DNA from 2 places in the Promicromonospora kroppenstedtii genome. Region 2 is predicted to be linked to the other one. Evidence: predicted binding sites of a transcription regulator. Region 2 holds the regulator's gene; the other holds the start of a gene.

Region 1 (9,348 bases), on a different contig from region 2:
CCTCGTAGACCTCCAGGGCCGACTTGGCCGCGTGCAGGTCGAGCTTGCCGTCACCACGCACCTGCGCCCAGTCACGCACGCGGCGCAGCAGGCGGTTGGCGATGCGCGGCGTGCCACGGGAGCGGCCGGCGATCTCGTGGGCGGCGGCGTGGTCGAGGTGGACGCCGAGCAGCCCGGAGGAGCGCAGGATGACCCGCTCCAGCTCCTGGGGCGAGTAGTAGTCCATGTGCCCGGTGAACCCGAAGCGGTCGCGCAGCGGGGCGGGCAGCAGGCCGGACCGGGTGGTGGCGCCGACCACGGTGAACCGCGGCAGCGCGAGCGGGATCGCGGAGGCGCCCGCGCCCTTGCCGACCACGACGTCGACGCGGAAGTCCTCCATGGCGACGTACAGCAGCTCCTCGGCGGGGCGTGCCAGGCGGTGGATCTCGTCGATGAACAGCACGTCGCCCTCCTCCAGGGAGGACAGGACGGCGGCGAGATCGCCCGCGTGCTGGATGGCGGGTCCGCTGGTCAGGCGCAGGTGCGACTCCAGCTCGCCGGAGATGATCATCGCCAGCGTGGTCTTGCCGAGGCCGGGCGGCCCGGACAGGAGCACGTGATCGGGCGGGTTGCCGCGCGCGATCGCGGCCTGCAGCACCAGGGAGAGCTGGTCGCGCACGACCTGCTGCCCCACGAAGTCGTCCAGCCGCTTGGGGCGCAGGGCGGCCTCGGCGGCGCGCTCGATCTCGTCGGCGCTGGGCGCGACGATCCGTCCCCCGCCCTCCGTCTCGGTGGAGACCTCAGCCACGGTGGCCCCCCAGGACGCGCAGCGCGGCGCGCAGCGTCGAGGCGACGTCGTCGGCCGCCACGGCGTCGGTGCCCGCCTCCGCGAGCACCTTGGCGACGGCGTCGTCGGCCTGCTTGGCGGGCCAGCCGAGGCCCGCCAGGGCCTCCACGACCCGCTCGGAGTGGTCGGCGGCGCCCGGGGCCGCGGTGGGGGCGGCCTCCGCCACGCCGGTGCCGGACGGCGGGCCCAGCCGGTCGCCCAGCTCGAGCACGATGCGCTGCGCGCCCTTGCGGCCGATGCCCGGCACGCGGGTCAGGGCGGCGAGGTCCTCGCCCGCGACGGCGCGGCGCAGGGCGTCCGGGGTGTGCACCGCGAGCATCGCGAGCGCCAGGCGCGGCCCGACGCCGGAGACGGTCTGCACCACCTCGAACACGTCGCGCTCGTCGGGGTCGGCGAACCCGTAGAGGGTCATCGAGTCCTCGCGGACCACCATGCTCGTGGCGACGCCGGCGGTCTCACCGACGCGCAGCGCGGCCAGGGTGGTGGGCGTGGCGTGCACCAGGTAGCCGACGCCGCCGACGTCGACCACCGCGCGGTCCAGGCTCACGTATGCCACGGTCCCCGTCAGCGAGGCGATCACGGGCTTCCCCTCCTTGCAGGATGTTCCCTCACCGGATGTTCCGGTATCGAACGTTCGTGCGAGGAGCCTAACAAGCGCGAGGTGCCCTCCGGGGAGGCACGCCGTCAGCGGCGGGGGCGCTGCTTGGCCGCCTGCTCGGCCGCGGCCCACGCGCGCTGGGCGGGCGTGAGCTCGTGCCGGTCGCCGCCCTGCAGGGCCCCGGCGGGGCGCCACAGGTGGCAGACGGCGAGCGCGAGCGCGTCGGCGGCGTCGGCGGGCCGCGGCGCCTCGTCGAGATCAAGGATGCGGGTGATCATCGTCGTCACCTGCGCCTTGTCGGCCCGGCCCGAACCGGTCACGGCTGCCTTGACCTCCGACGGGGTGTGCAGCGCGACGGGCACGCCGCGGCGGGCCGCGGCCACCATGGCCAGGCCCGCCGCCTGAGCGGTCCCCATCACCGTGCCGACGTTGTGCTGCGCGAAGACGCGCTCGACCGCCACCACGTCGGGCACGTGCTCGTCGAGCCAGCGGTCCAGGCCCTCGGCAATCCGCAGCAGGCGCAGGTCCGTGGACAGGTCCACGTCCGAGCGGATGACTCCGACGGCGACCATCCGGGCCCGCCGTCCGGGCAGGGAGTCGACGACGCCGACGCCACACCTGGTCAGACCGGGATCAACACCGAGAACGCGCACGGAGAAACCCTCTCACGTGCGGGTTCCCTCCCTGCGCGGACACGGCCGCGGGGGGTGCTACTCCTCGTCGAGCGCCGCCATGACCTCGTCGCTCGCGTCGAAGTTCGCGTAGACGTTCTGCACGTCGTCGCTGTCCTCGAGTGCGTCGATCAGGCGCATGATCTTGCGGGCGCCCTCGACGTCCACCTCCACCTGCATGGACGGGTGGAAGATCACGTCGGCCGAGTCGTACTCGATGCCGGCCTCCTGGATGGCCGTGCGCACGGACACCAGGTCGGTCGCCTCGGTGAGGACCTCGACGACCTCGCCCTGGTCGGTGACGTCCTCGGCGCCGGCGTCGAGCGCGGCGAGCATGACCTCGTCCTCGCCCACACCGTCGGCCTTCGGCACCACGATCAGGCCCTTGCGGGAGAACAGGTACGACACCGAGCCCGGGTCGGCGAGGTTGCCGCCGTTGCGGGAGAACGCCAGGCGCACCTCGGAGGCGGCGCGGTTCTTGTTGTCGGTGAGGCACTCGACCAGGACGGCGATGCCGTTCGTGCCGTAGCCCTCGTACATGATCGTCTGGTAGTCGACGGCGTCGGCGCCCTCGCCCGAACCACGCTTCAGCGCGCGGTCGATGTTGTCGTTGGGAACCGACGACTTCTTCGCCTTCTGGACCGCGTCGAACAGCGTCGGGTTACCGGCGAGATCGCCGCCACCCGTCCGCGCCGCGACCTCGATGTTCTTGATCAGCTTCGCGAAGAGCTTGCCGCGCTTGGCGTCGATCGCGGCCTTCTTGTGCTTGGTCGTGGCCCACTTGGAGTGACCTGACATGCCTCTACCTGACTCCTTGCATTTCGATGGCTCTTATCAATGGCGCTCGAACTCGGCAACGCCGAACGGCGACGAGAAGGCCGCTCAGCCGCCCGCAACCATGCTGACGAACAGCCCGTGCACGCGCGCGTCCCCCGTGATCTCGGGGTGGAAGGCGGTGGCGAGCAGCGACCCCTGCCGTGCTGCGACAATCCTACCGGCGGCCGCCACAGGACGGCCCTGCGTATCCACAGCCGGGATGCGGGACAGCACCTCGACCTCGGGCCCGGCCTCCTCGATCCAGGGGGCACGGATGAACGCGGTGCGCACCGGGCCGCCGTCGTCGACGTCGGAGATGCCCGCGAAGTCGAGGTCGGTCTCGAACGAGTCGACCTGCCGCCCGAACGCGTTGCGCCGCACGACGACGTCCATCCCGCCGACCGTCTGCTGGTCGGCGGTCCCGTCCAGGATCCGGTCGGCCAGCAGGATCATTCCCGCGCACGAGCCGTACACCGGCAGGCCCTCCTTGATGCGGGCCTGCAGCAGGTCGCGGAGCTCGAAGATGCGCAGCAGCTTGTCGATCGTGGTCGACTCGCCGCCGGGCAGCACGAGCCCGTCGACCGCGGCCAGCTCCCCCGGACGGCGTACGGTCACGCCGTGCGCGCCGACGGACTCGAGGGCGGCCAGGTGCTCGCGGACGTCTCCCTGGAGGGCCAGGACGCCGATGGTCGGGTTGCTCACAACCGTTCATTCTACGGCGGCGTCCAGCAGACCTGGGACGTCGCAGATGCCGCCCACGCGGGAGACCGCGGCGAAAGCACGTCCTGGGACCGGTCGGGCCGCCCCTCTACGGCATCAGGTCGGTCCAGTTGGCCGGGAACCCCATGTCGGCGAGCGTGACCACACCGTCCGACGGGAAGTCGGAGAGCAGGCTCACCAGCTCGGCCTTCCAGACGCCATCCATCGAGACCTTCTCCATCAGGAAGCACAGCACCATCAACGCTGGATAAAGGCGAGCGCGATCGCGGTGCTCGAGCCCAGCGAGGTGGTTGAGCTCCTTGATCCCATGAAGCGCTGACACACGCACTGTGTCCGTGAAGTGACGGTTCCAGAGCCGCGCGTGGTGGGCACACGTGTTCCGGGCGATGTTCAAGGTTCTGAGCCAGTTGGCAAGGACCGCTCCGTCACCGGCCCCCGCCCGGTCGACGACGTCGAGCCCGCGAACGATCTCGTCGCGGTCACGTCGCTTGAGCCCCTGGAAGAGCATCGAGAGAGCGCCGAAGTCCACGACTTCCAAGGCAGCCCAGATCGGCAGGTCGCCACCGTACTTGCGGCCGTAGTGCGCCACGTACTCCTCGGACGAACGGGCCTGATGGGCGCGAAGCTTGGCCACCCAACTCGTGTGCCGCGATGGGCGGCCCTGGGCGGAAGAGGAGAAGCGGGCGTCAAGATGCCGGGGATCGAGGTGTGCGAACGGCCCGCGACGGCCCAGGGCATCGGTCACCCTCACCCGGATGGCCACCTCGACCCGCTCCACGGCGTCCATAGTCAGGAGTTTGAGCCGGCGATCGAACTCGTACACCCGCAGCACCTGGTTCAGGTTCGTGCCCGCCCCGACGTCGGCGGTGCGCACAGGACGGCCGTGGCGGAACGACGCGGCCCGGTCGATGACGCGGTAGGGATACCAGTAGCCGCTGAGACGGTGATAGCCGATCTGGCCCAGGGCGACCACGCACGACGCGTCGTCGAGCCGCATGCCGCGCCGTCTCAGCAAGGCTTCCTGCTGCACGATCGACAGGTGCGGCTTCAGGTACTGGGACATGGCGTTTCCTCGAGATGGCGGCCGTTGAGACCTTGAGCAGTCGCAGGACGCAGAAGGTCCCGCTCGCTGGCCTCTCGAGGATAAGAGCGCCTCCACGATTCCTCTAGGCGAAAGCGTGATACAGAGAGGGCGGAAAGAAATGAAGACCGGCCCGTGATCGCTGGGCAATCAGAGGGACCGGTCGTGTTAAGGAGATTCTACGGGCGGGTCGGACGCGACGCAACGCGCGTACCGCCGGACCGACGGGCTCAGTCGTCGTGCTGTTCACCCAGGTGCCGCACCCGGCCGTCCCAGCCGGCCACGAGGTGGTCGACGACGTCCGGCAGTTCCGGCGGGAACACTTCCAGCGGCTGCTCCCGCAGCTGCGCCGCCGTCAGCCAGCCCGTCTCGTCGAGCAGCTCGCGCTCGGCGTCGGTCCAGCCGTCGGCCGTCACCTCGACGGCGTCCGGGATGCGCGCGAGGTAGAACACCTCGTACTGCCGGCAGGTCTCGGCGTAGAAGTCGAAGATGCCCGTACGCGTGAGCACGGGTCCCACCAGGGCCCCGGCCGGCAGGTCGATGCCCACCTCCTCGCGCGTCTCGCGCAGCGCTGCCTGCACCGGCGTCTCCCCCGCGTCGATGCCGCCGCCCACCGTGAACCACCAGGACCGCTCCGGCTGGTTCACATCGTGCCCGCGCATGACCAGCACCCGGCCGGCGTCGTCCATCAGGATGACGCGCGCCGCCGAGCGCTCGCGGACGCCGTCCGGCCCCGGCACCCAGTCGTCCCCGAGGGACGTGGTGCCGGGCCCGACCTCGGGCGGCGCGGCGGGCCGGTGCTGGTCGGCAGTCTCCGGCGGGAACCCGGTCATGCGGCCTCCTGGTGCTGGGCGTTCGGGGACGTCAGGCCGGTCCGCCGCGGCGGACCGGCCGGTGCCCACAAACTACCTCCCGCACCCGTCAGTGCCGTGGCTGAGCCAAGTCCGGCCGCCTCGCCGTCAGGACCACGTGCTCCAGGTACGGCGCCTACGTCGTCGTGCCTGGAAGTCGCCTCGGAGATCCGTGGCGATGCCGAGCGACTCCTCGAACGAAGCCGCCATCTGTGGGCTGGGCGCGACCGGCGGACTACCACCCAGGTACACGATCGCCGCCGAGACGTACTCCGCCCATCCGAGATCGCCACGGACCTCGGACCGTGTCACGAACAAGCGCATGGCCGGAATGGCATCCGGTCCGACGACGAGAACGCTGGCGGTCGTCAACGCGTCCACGGAATGTCGGTTGGCCACGCTCCACGCCTCAAGAACCGTGTCGCGCACCTCGTCGGCGGGTACGGCGAGCGCAAACCACGCGCCCATCGTCATCTCCCGCCAGCCACCACCTCGCAGCATCAGCCTCACCTGCTTGGCCGTGATCTTGCTGCCAGCCCCGACCAGCTTGCGGCGGAACCGGAGCGCAGCATGAGGATCGGCCTCGCTCGGCCCTTCGGCGAGGTACATCTTGAGGTAGAACGGCCGGACCAGCCGCCTGAACAGGCGGAGCTGGTCGCTGCTGTAGCCCGGAGGTTCCGTCCCGGGGCCGGACTCGAAGGCATTCATGATCAGGGACCGGCGTCCCGGGGACGGACTCGGCGGCGCGGGATCACAACGCTAGCGCGACGTCCACCGCCCGCTCGGCGGCGCACGGGTGGTCGGGAACGACCCCGACACCCTCCCAGTTGGTCCCGGTCACGGCGTGCACGGATCGCGCGATCGGCACGTGGAGCTGCAGGTGGGCGGTGAGGTCGAAAGCCTCCCGGGGATGAGCCCCGCCCGCGGTCGTCTCGCCGACGACGACCGCCCGGCCCAGCGCCTGCAGGTCGTAGGCGAGCTCCTCGCCGCCACTGAACGTCCGGCCGCTCGTGAGGACGACGACCGGCACGTCCGGCAGTCTCGGCGCGACCGCCGGCGTGGTGAACGACGGCTCGACGGTGCCGTCCCGGTGCACGAGGTCGAGGAGGTGGACCGGCTCGTCGCCGAGCAGGTGGCTCACCAGCAGCGCCACGGACTCGGGCACGCCACCCACGCAGTCGCGCAGGTCGACCACGAGCCGACGCACGCCCTGCAGCAGCGTGAACGCCGCCGACGCGGCTGGGCGGACGTACTCCGGCGGCAGGATGATCGGGCCGATCCTCAGCAGACCGACGTTGCCGTCGAGGCGACGCACCTCGCTGATCGCGGGCCCGCTCTCCCGCGCCAGGGCGGCGAAGTAGGCGCGTACCTCGCCCTCGTCCTGCTCGGGCGGCACGCCCTCCGGGTAGTGCCGGACCCGCAGGTGCCGGTCGCCGTTGACCGACTGGAGGACGGTCGTGGCGGCCTCGGCGAACGCGGGCTCGTCGTCCGCATCAGCAGTGAGCCCGTCGAGCGCGTCGGCGACGCCGACCGCCACGTCGGGAAAGACATAGTGGGTTCGGACGAGCTCCTGGACCTGGGCGATCAGCATGCGCGCAGTCAACCGAAGCGTCCGGCGGAGCGTCAACGGGGTTTCCGCAGGTTACGCGGCCGCCGGCGGACCGGCCGGTCACCGCCGCGGCTTCGCCCTCCTGGTCGCCTCCGCCGTCAGCGGGTCCTCCGGCCACGGGTGCCGCGGGTAGCGGGCGCGCATGTCGGCCCGGACCTGGGGGTAGCCCTGCTTCCAGAAGGAGGCCAGGTCGCTGGTGATGGCGACCGGGCGCTGAGCGGGCGACAGCAGGTGCAGGACGACCGGGACCCGGCCGTCCGCGACGGCCGGGGTGGTGGTCCAACCGAAGACCTCCTGCAGCTTCACCGCGAGGACCGGCGGCTCGACGCCGTCGTACGCGAGCCGGACCTCGGAGCCCGACGGAACCCGGAGCCGTTCCGGCGCGAGCTCGTCGAGCCGGGCCGCCGCGGGCCAGGGCAGCAGGCGCCTCAGCGCCGAGGCCACGTCGATGCGGGCGAGGTCGCGCGCGGCGCGCACCGACGTGAGCTCGGTACCCAGCCAGTCGTCGAGTCCGGCCAGGAGCGCGTCGTCGCCGACGTCGGGCCACGGAGCGCCGAGGTGGGCGTGGCAGAACGCCATGCGTCCGCGCAGCGCGAGCGCGGCCTCCGACCAGCGCAGCACGGACAGACCGCTGCGCCGGAGGCCGTCGCGGACAGCCGCCTGGACGAGCAGTGGGTCGGGACTGGGCAGCGGGACATCGCCCAGCACGATCGCGCCGAGCGTCTCGACGCGCCGGGTCACGATCCGGCCGTCGTCCCAGCGGATCTGGTCGGTGGTCGTGACCAGCTCGCCCGCGACGTCCCGCGCCGTGGCCTCGTCGATCGGGGCCGCGGAGCGGATCCGGGCGTCGGCGCGGCCGGGTGCCCGGTCGGCGACCGCGATCGCGAGCCAGGTCGTGGTCCGCAGCGACGACTGCGCGTCGAGCGCAGCGCCCGTCCCACCGGACATCTGGTAGGTCACCGCATCGCTCCCCCGGACCCGGGCGATCCGGTCCGGGTACGCCAGGCCCACCACGATCCCGGCGGCGAGATCGTCCGGCAGTCCGGGCGTGCCCTTGTCGGCCGAAGCCGGCACGCCCCGGCCGAGCCGCTTCGTCTCCTCCCGCCAGCGGGCCGTGGCTCCGCGGTCGTCGCCACGGCGGAGGGCCCGCCAGCGGCCCGGCAGATCGTCGCCAGGGCCGCGGCCGGAGTCGTCCGAGAGCAGTGCGACGACCTCGCGTGCCCGGTCGGCCCCGACCCGGGAAGCGCCGTCCAGCAGCGCACGGGCCAGGCGAGGATGCGCCCCGACCGCAGCCATCCGCCGGCCCCGCTCGGTGATCCGACCGGCCTCGTCGGTCGCCTCGATGCGGTGCAGCAGCTCGGTGGCGGCGGTCATCGCCGGCGCCGGTGGCGCCTCGAGCAGGGTCAGACCAGCACCACCGGGAGCGCCCCACGCCGCCAGGTCGAGGGCGAACCCCGCCAGGTCGGCGGTCGCGATCTCCGGCGCCGCGTGGTCGTCGAGCCGGCCGTGGTCGGTGGCGGACCAGCACCGGTAGACCCGGCCCGGCGCCTCACGCCCGGCCCGCCCCGCGCGCTGGTCCGCCGACGACCGCGAGACCCGGCAGGTGACCAGCGCGCCGAGGCCACGGGACTGGTCGGTCCGCGGCTCCCGCGCGAGCCCGGCATCGACCACGACCCGGACGCCGGGCACGGTCAGCGAGCTCTCCGCGACCGCCGTCGTCACCACGACCCGGCGCGTGGCGGACGGAGCCAGCGCGCGGTCCTGCTCGGCCCGGGACTGGCGGCCGAACAACGGCAGCACGTTCTGGTCGGCCAGCCGCCGGGTCACCCCGTTGATCTCGCCCTCGCCGGGGACGAACACGAGGACGTCGCCCTCGTTCTCGGCCAGGGCCCGCCGGACGACGGCGGCGACGTGGTCCAGCAGGCGCGGGTCCACCCGCCCGCCGGGGAGCAGCGGCGTGGCGACCGGCGGCGGGGCCCACTCGACCGCGACGTCGAACTGCGCCGCGGAGGCGGTGACCACGGGCGCCGGGACGTCCGTGCCCAGCGCGCGGCTCAGCCGCACCGTGTCCGCCGTGGCCGACGTCGCGACGAGGGCCAGGTCCTCCCGGAGGTTCGCCCGGACGTCGATCGCGAGCGCCAGCAGCAAGTCGGCGTCGAGGTGCCGCTCGTGGCAC
Region 2 (9,348 bases):
CGGCAAGGGCGCGAAGGCCAAGGACGCGGGCCAGCCCGACCCGGGGCTCAAGATGGCCCAGGGCGCCATGCTCCAGCTCTTCGAGACGGCCGAGCGCATGGCGTCGCAGGACACGACCGCCGACGTGCTGTGGTGCTCGCGCCCCGACAACGGCTGGGGCGGGTTCGGCGACAACGTGACGCGGCTGCACGCCGCCCCGCTGCACGTCGCGGGCCTGATCCGCACGCACCTGCTGGGGGAGTCGACCGGCGTGTTCACCTCGGCGACCCTCGCGCTGGGCGGCACGTTCGACGCCGTGGCCGGCACCCTCGGGCTCAAGGGCGAGGACGCCCCGCCGTGGCACGGGCTGGACGCGGGCAGTCCCTTCGACTACCCCAAGCAGGGCATCCTCTACATCGCGCGGCACCTGCCGGCCCCCGGCCGCGAGCCCACCACCGAGGCGCAGCTCGACGAGATCGCCGAGCTCATCACGGCCGCCGGCGGCCGCACGCTCGGGCTGTTCTCGTCCCGGCGCGCCGCGAACGCCGCCGCCGAGGCCATGCGGGAGCGCCTGGACTTCCCGATCCTGGCGCAGGGCGACGACCAGCTCCCCACGCTCGTGCGGGAGTTCGCCGACGATCCGGCCACGTGCCTGTTCGGAACGCTGTCCCTGTGGCAGGGCGTCGATGTGCCCGGGCCGTCGAACCAGCTCGTGCTCATCGACCGCATCCCGTTCCCGCGGCCCGACGACCCGGTCAAGGCCGCGCGCGCCCGTGCCGTCGAGCAGGCGGGCGGCAACGGGTTCATGGCCGTCTCCGCGCAGCATGCCGCGCTGCTGCTCGCGCAGGGCGCGGGGCGCCTGGTCCGCAGCATGGACGACCGCGGTGTGGTCGCGGTACTGGACCCGCGCCTCGCGACGGCGCGGTACGCGTCCTTCCTCACCCGGTCGATGCCCGGGTTCTGGCCCACCACCGACCCGAAGCTGGTCCGTGCCGCGCTCGCCAGGCTCGACACATAGCCTGAGGGCATGGCAGCCCCTTCGGACGTCCCCTCCGCCCAGCCCGCCTCCCGGACCACCAAGATCGCTGTGGTGGGCGCCGGGGCCGTAGGCTCCACGCTCGCCTTCGCCGCGCTGACCCGCGGCTCGGCGCGCACCATCGCGCTGCTGGACATCGACCGGCAGAAGGTCGACGCCGAGGTGCTCGACCTGCAGCACGGCCTGATGTTCACGCCGCAGGCGCACGTGATCGGGTCCGACGACCCGGCGGTGTGCGAGGGCGCCGACGTCGTCGTCGTGACCGCGGGGGCCAAGCAGAAGCCGGGCCAGAGCCGCGTCGACCTGGCGGAGGCGACCATCGGGCTGATGCGCAACATCCTGCCGGGGCTGGTCGAGGCCGCGCCGGACGCGACCTACCTGATGGTGACCAACCCCGTGGACGTGGTGACCTACGCTGCGCTGAAGATCTCGGGCCTGCCGCCCGAGCGGCTCTTCGGCAGCGGCACCGTGCTGGACTCCTCTCGGCTGCGCGTGGTGCTCGCCGAGCGGTGCGGCGTGGCCGTCGGGAACGTGCACGCCTACATCGCGGGTGAGCACGGCGACTCGGAGATCGCGCTGTGGAGCTCCGCCTCGATCGGCGGCGTGCCGCTGCTCGACTGGGTGCCGGTGGCTGGTGCCGGGCCCATCGACGCGGCGACGCGGGCGGAGGTGCACCACGAGGTGGTCGACTCCGCCTACCGGATCATCGCGGGCAAGGGCGCCACCAACTACGCCGTCGGCCTGGCCGCGACGCGCATCATCGAGGCCGTGCTCAAGGACGAGCGGCGGATCATGCCGGTGTCCTCGCTGCTGAACGACTACCACGGCATCAGCGACGTGTGCCTGTCCGTGCCGTCCCTGGTGGACCGTCGGGGTGTCACCAGCACGGTGCGCATGCCTATGTCCGACGACGAGCTGGCCGGGCTGCGCGCGTCGGCGGAGAGCGTGCGGGCGGTGCAGCGAAGGTTCGGGTTCTAGGTCTCCACACGCCCGACCAACGACAGACAGGCTCGACCAGCAAGCGCTGGTCGAGCCTGTCGAGACCTACCTCAGAGGCTGCGCAGGACCGCGACGACGCGGCCCAGGATCTGCGCCTCGTCGCCCGGGATGGGCTCGTAGGCCGGGTTCTGCGGCAGCAGCAGCACGTGCCCGTCGGTCTGCTTGAACGTCTTGACCGTGGCCTCGCCGTCGATCATGGCGGCGACGATCTCGCCCTGCTCTGCCACGTTCTGGCGGCGCACGACGACCCAGTCGCCGTCACAGATCGCGGCGTCGACCATCGAGTCGCCCGCGACCTTGAGCAGGAACAGCTCGCCGTCGCCGACCAGCTGGCGGGGGAGCGGGAAGACGTCCTCGACGACCTGCTCGGCGAGGATCGGGCCACCGGCCGCGATGCGGCCGACCAGCGGCACGTACGACGGCGGCGGGGTGCCGGCGTCGTCGGGCACCGAGCTGCCCCAGTGCACCTGGCCGCTGCGCCGCGGCTCCGGCCAGTGGATCTCGCCGCGCGACGGCTTGTCGACCTGCTCCGCCATGGGCTCCACGAGCTCCATCGCGCGCGGCCGGTTGGGGTCGCGGCGCAGGAAGCCCTTCTTCTCGAGCATCTGGAGCTGGTGCTTGACGCTCGACGGGCTGGCCAGCCCGACGGCCTCGCCGATCTCTCGCATCGACGGCGGGTAACCGCGCGTCTCGAACGACTGCCGAATCGTGTCCAGCACAAGGCGCTGTCGCTCGGTAAGGCGGTCTGCCGGCGAGATCGTGTGCACGTCGGCGACGACCCCGTCGCCCGGCGCGTCCAACGTGGCGACACCCGAGAGTGCCGTGTCGACGGCTCTCGTGTCGCTGGTCCCGTCCCGTCCCGTCATGCCCGTGCCCCTCCCGTTCCGACAAATGTTCTCCTGTGCGCTGCCCACTCTAGATCACAATTCCACTCGGCTCAAACGAATGTTCGAGCGTGTCTCGACATCGACGGTGTCCCGTGCTACACAATGGTACGAGCGTTCGACGAACGTGTGTATGACGGACAAGAGTTCGAGTCACCTTTCGAGGAGGGGCCATGGGGGACGTGATCCCGCTGCGGCAGTACACCCCGGCGTACGGACAGGTGTCCGGAACGAGCGCGGCGGTGCGTGCGTACCGGCTGAGCCCGGCGCACCCGGCCGTCCGGAAGGCCGCCCCGGCCGGGCTCCGCGCAGTCGCCCCGGCCCAGCCTCGCGCCGTCGCCCCGGCCCAGGCGTCGTCCCGGGCGCACGCGTCGCACCGTGCGTATGCCCCGCAGGGCGCGCGCTCGGTCGCCGACCGGCTCGGGGTCGACGGTCTGCGGCTCACGCGCCGCGGCCGGTTCGTGCTGGTGCTGCTGGCGATGCTCCTGGCCGCACCGATGGTCACGTGGGGTGCTACCGCCGTCGCGAGCTCGCCCGGAGAACCCACCGAGGTCCGGGTGCACGCGGTGCAGCCGGGGGAGACCCTCTGGGGCTTCGCCCAGGACGTCGCGCGGCCCGGCGAGGACGTGCGGCACGCCGTCGGCCGGCTGCAGGAGCTGAACGAGATGCCGTCCGCCACGGTGCGGGTCGGTGAGCTGCTCCTGCTCCCGAAGGAGTGACCTGGGGGCGCCCAAACTGGCCAGAGGCGACGATTCGCCGTCAAATGTTGCGGCGATGTTGCATGGGGGTGGTTTGCCCGCTTACGGTCGGGGCGCGACCGGATGTCTCCGGTCCGTGGCCGACCATGCAGGAGTGAAGCATGCACTGCCCGTTCTGTCGCCACGCCGACTCGCGCGTGGTCGACTCGCGGACCGCCGACGACGGCCTGTCGATCCGGCGCAGGAGGCAGTGCCCGAACTGCAACCGGCGGTTCACCACCGTCGAGACGGCGAGCCTCTCGGTGGTCAAGCGCTCCGGCGCCACCGAACCCTTCAGCAGGGACAAGGTCGCGGCCGGCGTCCGCAAGGCATGCCAGGGCCGCCCGGTCAGCGACGACGACCTCGCGATCCTGGCCCAGCGGGTCGAGGAGACCTTGCGCAGCAACGGCAGCGCCGAGATCGACGCCTACGAGGTGGGCCTCGCGATCCTCGGCCCGCTGCGTGAGCTCGACGAGGTGGCCTACCTCCGGTTCGCCAGCGTCTACCAGTCCTTCGACTCGCTCGAGGACTTCGAGAGCGCCATCACGTCGCTGCGCGCCGAGCGCGCCGAGCGTGAGGCCGAGCGGGCCGCCGCCCAGGCGTAGGTCCTGGCCCGCGGGGCGAAAAAGCGATTGGCACCCCGGCGCGCGGTGGTGCAGGCTGGGGCCGACGACGGACCCGATCGAGGGACCCCCGAAACAGGAGGAGGTGATCGGTGTGACGGACGAGAAGACCGATGCCGAGGAGGCAGTGGCCCAGGGCGCAGAGGCGCCCAAGGCCGCGACCGCGCCGAGCACGGACGCGAAGGCGCGGTTCAAGGAAGCACTGGACCGGAAGAACGCCGCGCGCGGCCGTTCTGCTGCCGGCGACGTGAACACGGGATCTGTGCACGGCTCGGAGACGACCGGCCCGGTCCAGAAGATGTTCCGCCGCAAGTCCGGCTGAGCCTGCTCGAACGAGGCCGCTGACCAGGTATCTGACCTGGTCAGCGGCCTTTGGCGTGCTCGCGAGGTGCCTGGAGAGGGAAGAGGCTTGCGGCTCGAACTCGAGCGATCAGCCGCACGCGGGCGCTGAGAGGCCGGGGGGCGGTCGCCAGACCGACACCGCTTCGGAGTGTCCGCTCAGCGAGCGGGACCGAGCAGGTGCTGCTCGGTGCGGGCGACGATTCCGAGGAAGGCCGCGTCGTCGCCGTATGCACGGGCCAGGATCAGCCCGCCCTGTATCGCCGCGACCGCGTCCAGCGCACGGTCTGCCGCTTCCTGAGGTGAGAGACCGCCGGTGCGTAGAGCTACCGCGAGCGCGTCGACCCAGTCGGTGAAGTAGGCCCGCACGGAGTCGGCGAACGTGTCCCGTTCTTCACCCAAGGTCATCGCGGCGAACAGGCACACACGCTCGCCCGAGATGAAGTACTGCGCCACCTCCCGCGACATCGCTTCGATCGCCTCGGTGGCGTCGTGGGCGGTGCGCAAGGGGGTGAAGATCCGCTCCTCGAACCAGTCGCTTACCTGTTCGAGGACGGCAGCGGCCATGCCTGTCTTCCCCTCGGGGAAGAAGTGGTACAGGCTGCCGCGGCCAACGCCGGCCTCCTGCTGAATGACCGACAGGGAGGCGCCTTCAAAACCTCGCTTCCGGAAGACGCCGGCGAGGGCGCGGACGGCGTCTGAGCGGTCGAGGACGGTTCGTGCCATTACAGTCCGAGTTCGCTCAGGCCGGGGTGGTCCGTCGGGCGGGGGCCGGACGCGTCCCAGAAGAACTTGCGCTCGGACTCATCGATGGCGACGTCGTTGATACTCGCGTGGCGGTGGGTCATCAGGCCGTCCTTGTCGAAGTGCCAGTTCTCGTTGCCGTAGGCGCGGAACCACTGGCCGGCTGCGTCGTGGTACTCGTAGGCGAAGCGTACGGCGATCACGTCGCCGGTGTACGCCCACAGTTCCTTGATGAGGCGGTAGTCGAGTTCCCGGTGCCACTTGTCGGCGAGGAAGTCGACGATGGCGGCGCGGCCCTGCACGAAGGTCGAGCGGTTGCGCCACCAGCTGTCCTCGCTGTATGCGAGGGAGATGCGCTCGGGGTCGCGAGTGTTCCACGCGTCTTCGGCGGCGCGGACCTTCTGGATCGCAGTGGCCTCGGTGAACGGGGGAAGGGGCGGGCGAGACATGGCAGTGCCTTTCGAGAGCAAGGTGCGTACTGATTGGTCAACACTGTACTGATCGGTTCAGGTTGTACACAACAGTACAGACGATTGGTTGGCCCGTCAACACCGGGTCTCGCGGATGCGTGAATTCAGCCTCGTGCTCAAGGCCGCCACCGCACCGAATCGGGTTGTCCATCGCTTCCTTCATCCCGGCCCGGCTGCGTCCCGCCCGGGTGCCCGGCTCGCGACCGCCCGGCGGTGCGTCGAGGTCGTGGGTTGTGAGGCCTCCGGTCGAGGCTGTCCCCACGTGACCTTCGCGTCGTCCAGCACTCTCCTGGCCCCTGGGTCGCAGTTCATCGCGCGTTGCGACCGTCACCCTTGACAAGAAATATGAATGCGCTCAGAATTGAGTGCACTCGGATATTGTAGAGGCGAGACGGTGAGAAGGACATGACAGAGCCGACCGCGGCGTGGACCACTCGGAATGCGCCGACGCGGAGGATCGAGGCGGCGGGGGCGCGGTTCGCCTACCGTGAGCTCGGCCCTGCGGTGGGTGTCCCGCTGGTCCTGCTGACGCACCTGGGTGCGAACCTAGACGGCTGGGATCCCTGCGTCCTGGACGGCCTCGCTCAGGAGCGCCGGGTGATCGCGGTCGACTACCGCGGCGTCGGAGACTCGAGTGGGACCGTTCGCGACACCTTCGAGGGCATGGCCGACGACGTCGTGGCCTTCCTCCGCGCCTTCGGCCTGAGGCGAGTCGACCTCTTCGGGCTGGCGGTCGGCGGCATGGTCGCCCAGGCGGTCGCGCTGAAGGAGCCCCGGCTGGTCGACCGGCTCATCCTGGCCGCCGCCGCACCGGCAGGTGGGTCCGGCCTGGCCTCGGTCACGGGCACGACGACTACCTCGGTGCTCCGTGCCGTGCTGACCTTCAACGACCCGAAGGCGCTGCTGTTCTTCACCCGCACTACTGGTGGCAAGCACGCCGCGCGCCAGTACCTCGCGCGACTGAGGGAGCGCACGACGGGGCGTGACAAGCGGGTCACCCCCGGCGTGTACCGCGCGCAGCTTGCCGCGATCCGACGGTGGGGCCTGCAGGAGCCCGCCGACCTGTCCTCGATCGCCGGGCCGGTGCTCATCGTGCACGGCGACAGCGACCGGTTGGTGCCGGCCGCAAACGCCACGGAGCTTGCCAGGCGTCTGCCCGACGCCACGGTGACCGTGTACCCGGACTCCGGCCACGGCGTCGTCTTCCAGAACCACCGCGCGTTCGTCGACGCCGCCCGGGAATTCCTGCAGCGGTAGCGGTCGGCGCCCCATCCGCAAGTCATCAGATCTCGCCGACATCACCAGGAGGAACAAGCACATGAGAGCGTTCGTCATCAACCAGTACAAGGGGCCGTTGCACGAGGCGGACGTCCCCGAGCCCGTGGTCGGGGAGCACGACGTGCTCGTGCAGGTCCAGGCCGCCGGCGTCAACCAGCTCGACGAGAAGATCCGCGTCGGCGAGTTCAAGCAGATCCTGCCGTACGAGCTGCCGCTCGTCCTCGGCCACGACGTGGCCGGGACGGTGGTCGGCGTCGGTGCACAGGTGCAGGGACTCACGTTCGGCGACGAGGTGTACGCCCGACCCGGCAAGGACCAGATCGGTACCTTCGCCGAGCGCGTCGCGGTCGCCGAAACGGACCTAGCGCTCAAGCCGGCGTCGATCAGCATGGAGGAGGCGGCCTCGCTGCCCCTGGTCGCCCTGACCGCGTGGCAGGCACTCGTGGAACGCGCCGACGTGCAGCCCGGGCAGAAAGTCCTCGTCCACGCCGGGGCGGGCGGCGTCGGGTCCATCGCGATCCAGCTCGCCAAGCACCTCGGCGCGACCGTGGCCACCACCGTCAGTGCCGGCAATGCCGCCTGGGTGCGCGAGCTCGGTGCCGACGTCACCATCGACTACCGCACCGAAGACTTCGAGCAGGTCCTGCACGGGTACGACGTGGTGCTGGACAGTCTCGGCGGCACCAGCCTCGAGAAGTCCCTGCGCGTGTTGCGCCCCGGCGGCAAGGCGATCGGGATCTCCGGCCCCCCAGGCCCTGCCTTCGCCCGAGAGGGTGGCCTGAATCCTGTGCTGCGGCTCGCGATCACCGCCCTCAGCAGCAAGATCCGCCGCCAGGCCCGGAAGCTCGGCGTGCACTACGAGTTCCTCTTCGTGCGCGCTTCCGGTGACCAGCTCACCCAGATCGCGAAGCTGGTCGAGGACGGCGCGCTGCGTCCCGTCGTCGGACGAGTCTTCGACTTCGACCAGACCGTGCAGGCCCTCCAAGCCCTGGACAAGGGCGGCCTCCGCGGCAAGGCCGTCATCAGCAGGGCCTGACCCGCTGCTTCCCACGACAAGCACCATTCCCACGCCCACACATCAGGAGAGCCATCATGGGCACCACCAGCAACGACCCCGTCATCACGTCGTACGCGCAGTCGCCGGCCCGCTCCATCACCGCCGGTGGCGTGACGTACGCCTACCGCGAGCTCGGACCGAAGGCCAAGATCCCCGTGATCTTCTTCACCCACCTCGCCGCGACCCTGGACAACTGGGACCCCCGGATCATCGACCCCATCGCCGCGGAGCGCCACGTCATCACGTTCGACAACCGCGGCGTGGGTGCCTCCACCGGCACGGTCCCCGAAAGCGTCGAGGCGATGGCCGAGGACGCGTACACCTTCATCACCGCCCTCGGCTTCGACAAGATTGACGTCTTCTCCTTCTCGCTGGGCGGCATGGTCGCCCAGGCCCTGGTGGCCGAGCACCCCGAGCTGGTCCGCAAGCTCGTCCTGACGGGCACCGGCCCTGCGGGCGGGAAGGGCATCGACAAGATCTTCAGGGTCACCTACTACGACACGCTCCGCGCGGTCCTGACACGGCACGACCCGAAGGAGTTCCTGTTCTTCAACCGCAACGAGGCCGGGAAGCCCGCTGCCCGCGCGTTCGTCCAGCGCCTTCAGGAGCGGACCGTGAACCGTGACACCCCGATCAGGCTGCAGGCGTTCCAGAAGCAGCTGACGGCGATCAAGCGGTGGGGTCGCTCGCCGTCCGTCGACCTGTCCACGATCACCCAACCCACCCTGATCGCGAACGGCGACAACGATCGGATGGTGCCGTCGGTTCTCTCGCAGGACCTGCACCGCCGGATCAAGGGCTCCGAGCTGATCATCTACCCCGACGCCGGGCACGGCGGCATCTTCCAGTACCACGAGAGGTTTGCCCCGGTCGCGGTCGAGTTCCTCGGCCGCTGATCAACTGCCGGACGCACCGGAGGTAAGAGACCGCCGTGGAAGAATGAGCGCCGGCGGACCCGAGCACACTCATCGACGAAGGAGGGCGGCCATGCCCCTTGTCTCCCGCCCGGTAGGCCGGCGCGAGCGGAACAAGCAGGAGAAGCTCGACCGCATCACCGCTGCCGCCACCGAGCTCTTCGCCGAGCGGGGCGTCGACGAGGTCACCACCCAGGAGATCGCCGACAAGGCCGATATCGGTGCGGGCACGCTGTTCCTCTACGCCAAGTCCAAGGGCGAGCTCCTGCTGCTCGTGCAGAACTCCAC

Evidence for each region. The regulator LexA, encoded in region 2, represses DNA repair genes until DNA is damaged. The targets are predictions, from matches to a motif close to TCGAACANNTGTTCGA.
Region 1: the regulator LexA is predicted to act here: its motif matches at 1,453-1,468, upstream of ruvA (Holliday junction branch migration protein RuvA).

The regions. Positions count from the first base shown of each region.
Region 1 covers NZ_JBIRYI010000010.1:58,524-67,871, reverse strand. The annotation lists gene ruvB (Holliday junction branch migration DNA helicase RuvB) at 1-787, opposite strand, end outside; gene ruvA (Holliday junction branch migration protein RuvA) at 780-1,406, opposite strand; gene ruvC (crossover junction endodeoxyribonuclease RuvC) at 1,511-2,077, opposite strand; gene ACH47X_RS16775 (YebC/PmpR family DNA-binding transcriptional regulator) at 2,135-2,893, opposite strand; gene pdxT (pyridoxal 5'-phosphate synthase glutaminase subunit PdxT) at 2,978-3,613, opposite strand; gene ACH47X_RS16765 (Abi family protein) at 3,720-4,694, opposite strand; gene ACH47X_RS16760 (NUDIX hydrolase) at 4,943-5,545, opposite strand; gene ACH47X_RS16755 (DUF6000 family protein) at 5,672-6,271, opposite strand; gene ACH47X_RS16750 (S41 family peptidase) at 6,315-7,166, opposite strand; gene hrpB (ATP-dependent helicase HrpB) at 7,233-9,348, opposite strand, start outside.
Region 2 covers NZ_JBIRYI010000001.1:610,197-619,544, forward strand. The annotation lists gene ACH47X_RS02725 (ATP-dependent DNA helicase) at 1-997, shown strand, start outside; gene ACH47X_RS02730 (L-lactate dehydrogenase) at 1,007-1,993, shown strand; gene lexA (transcriptional repressor LexA) at 2,065-2,880, opposite strand; gene ACH47X_RS02740 (LysM peptidoglycan-binding domain-containing protein) at 3,072-3,617, shown strand; gene nrdR (transcriptional regulator NrdR) at 3,758-4,240, shown strand; gene ACH47X_RS02750 (DUF5302 domain-containing protein) at 4,353-4,580, shown strand; gene ACH47X_RS02755 (TetR/AcrR family transcriptional regulator) at 4,757-5,323, opposite strand; gene ACH47X_RS02760 (nuclear transport factor 2 family protein) at 5,323-5,790, opposite strand; gene ACH47X_RS02765 (alpha/beta fold hydrolase) at 6,217-7,068, shown strand; gene ACH47X_RS02770 (NADP-dependent oxidoreductase) at 7,130-8,125, shown strand; gene ACH47X_RS02775 (alpha/beta fold hydrolase) at 8,182-9,042, shown strand; gene ACH47X_RS02780 (TetR/AcrR family transcriptional regulator) at 9,134-9,348, shown strand, end outside.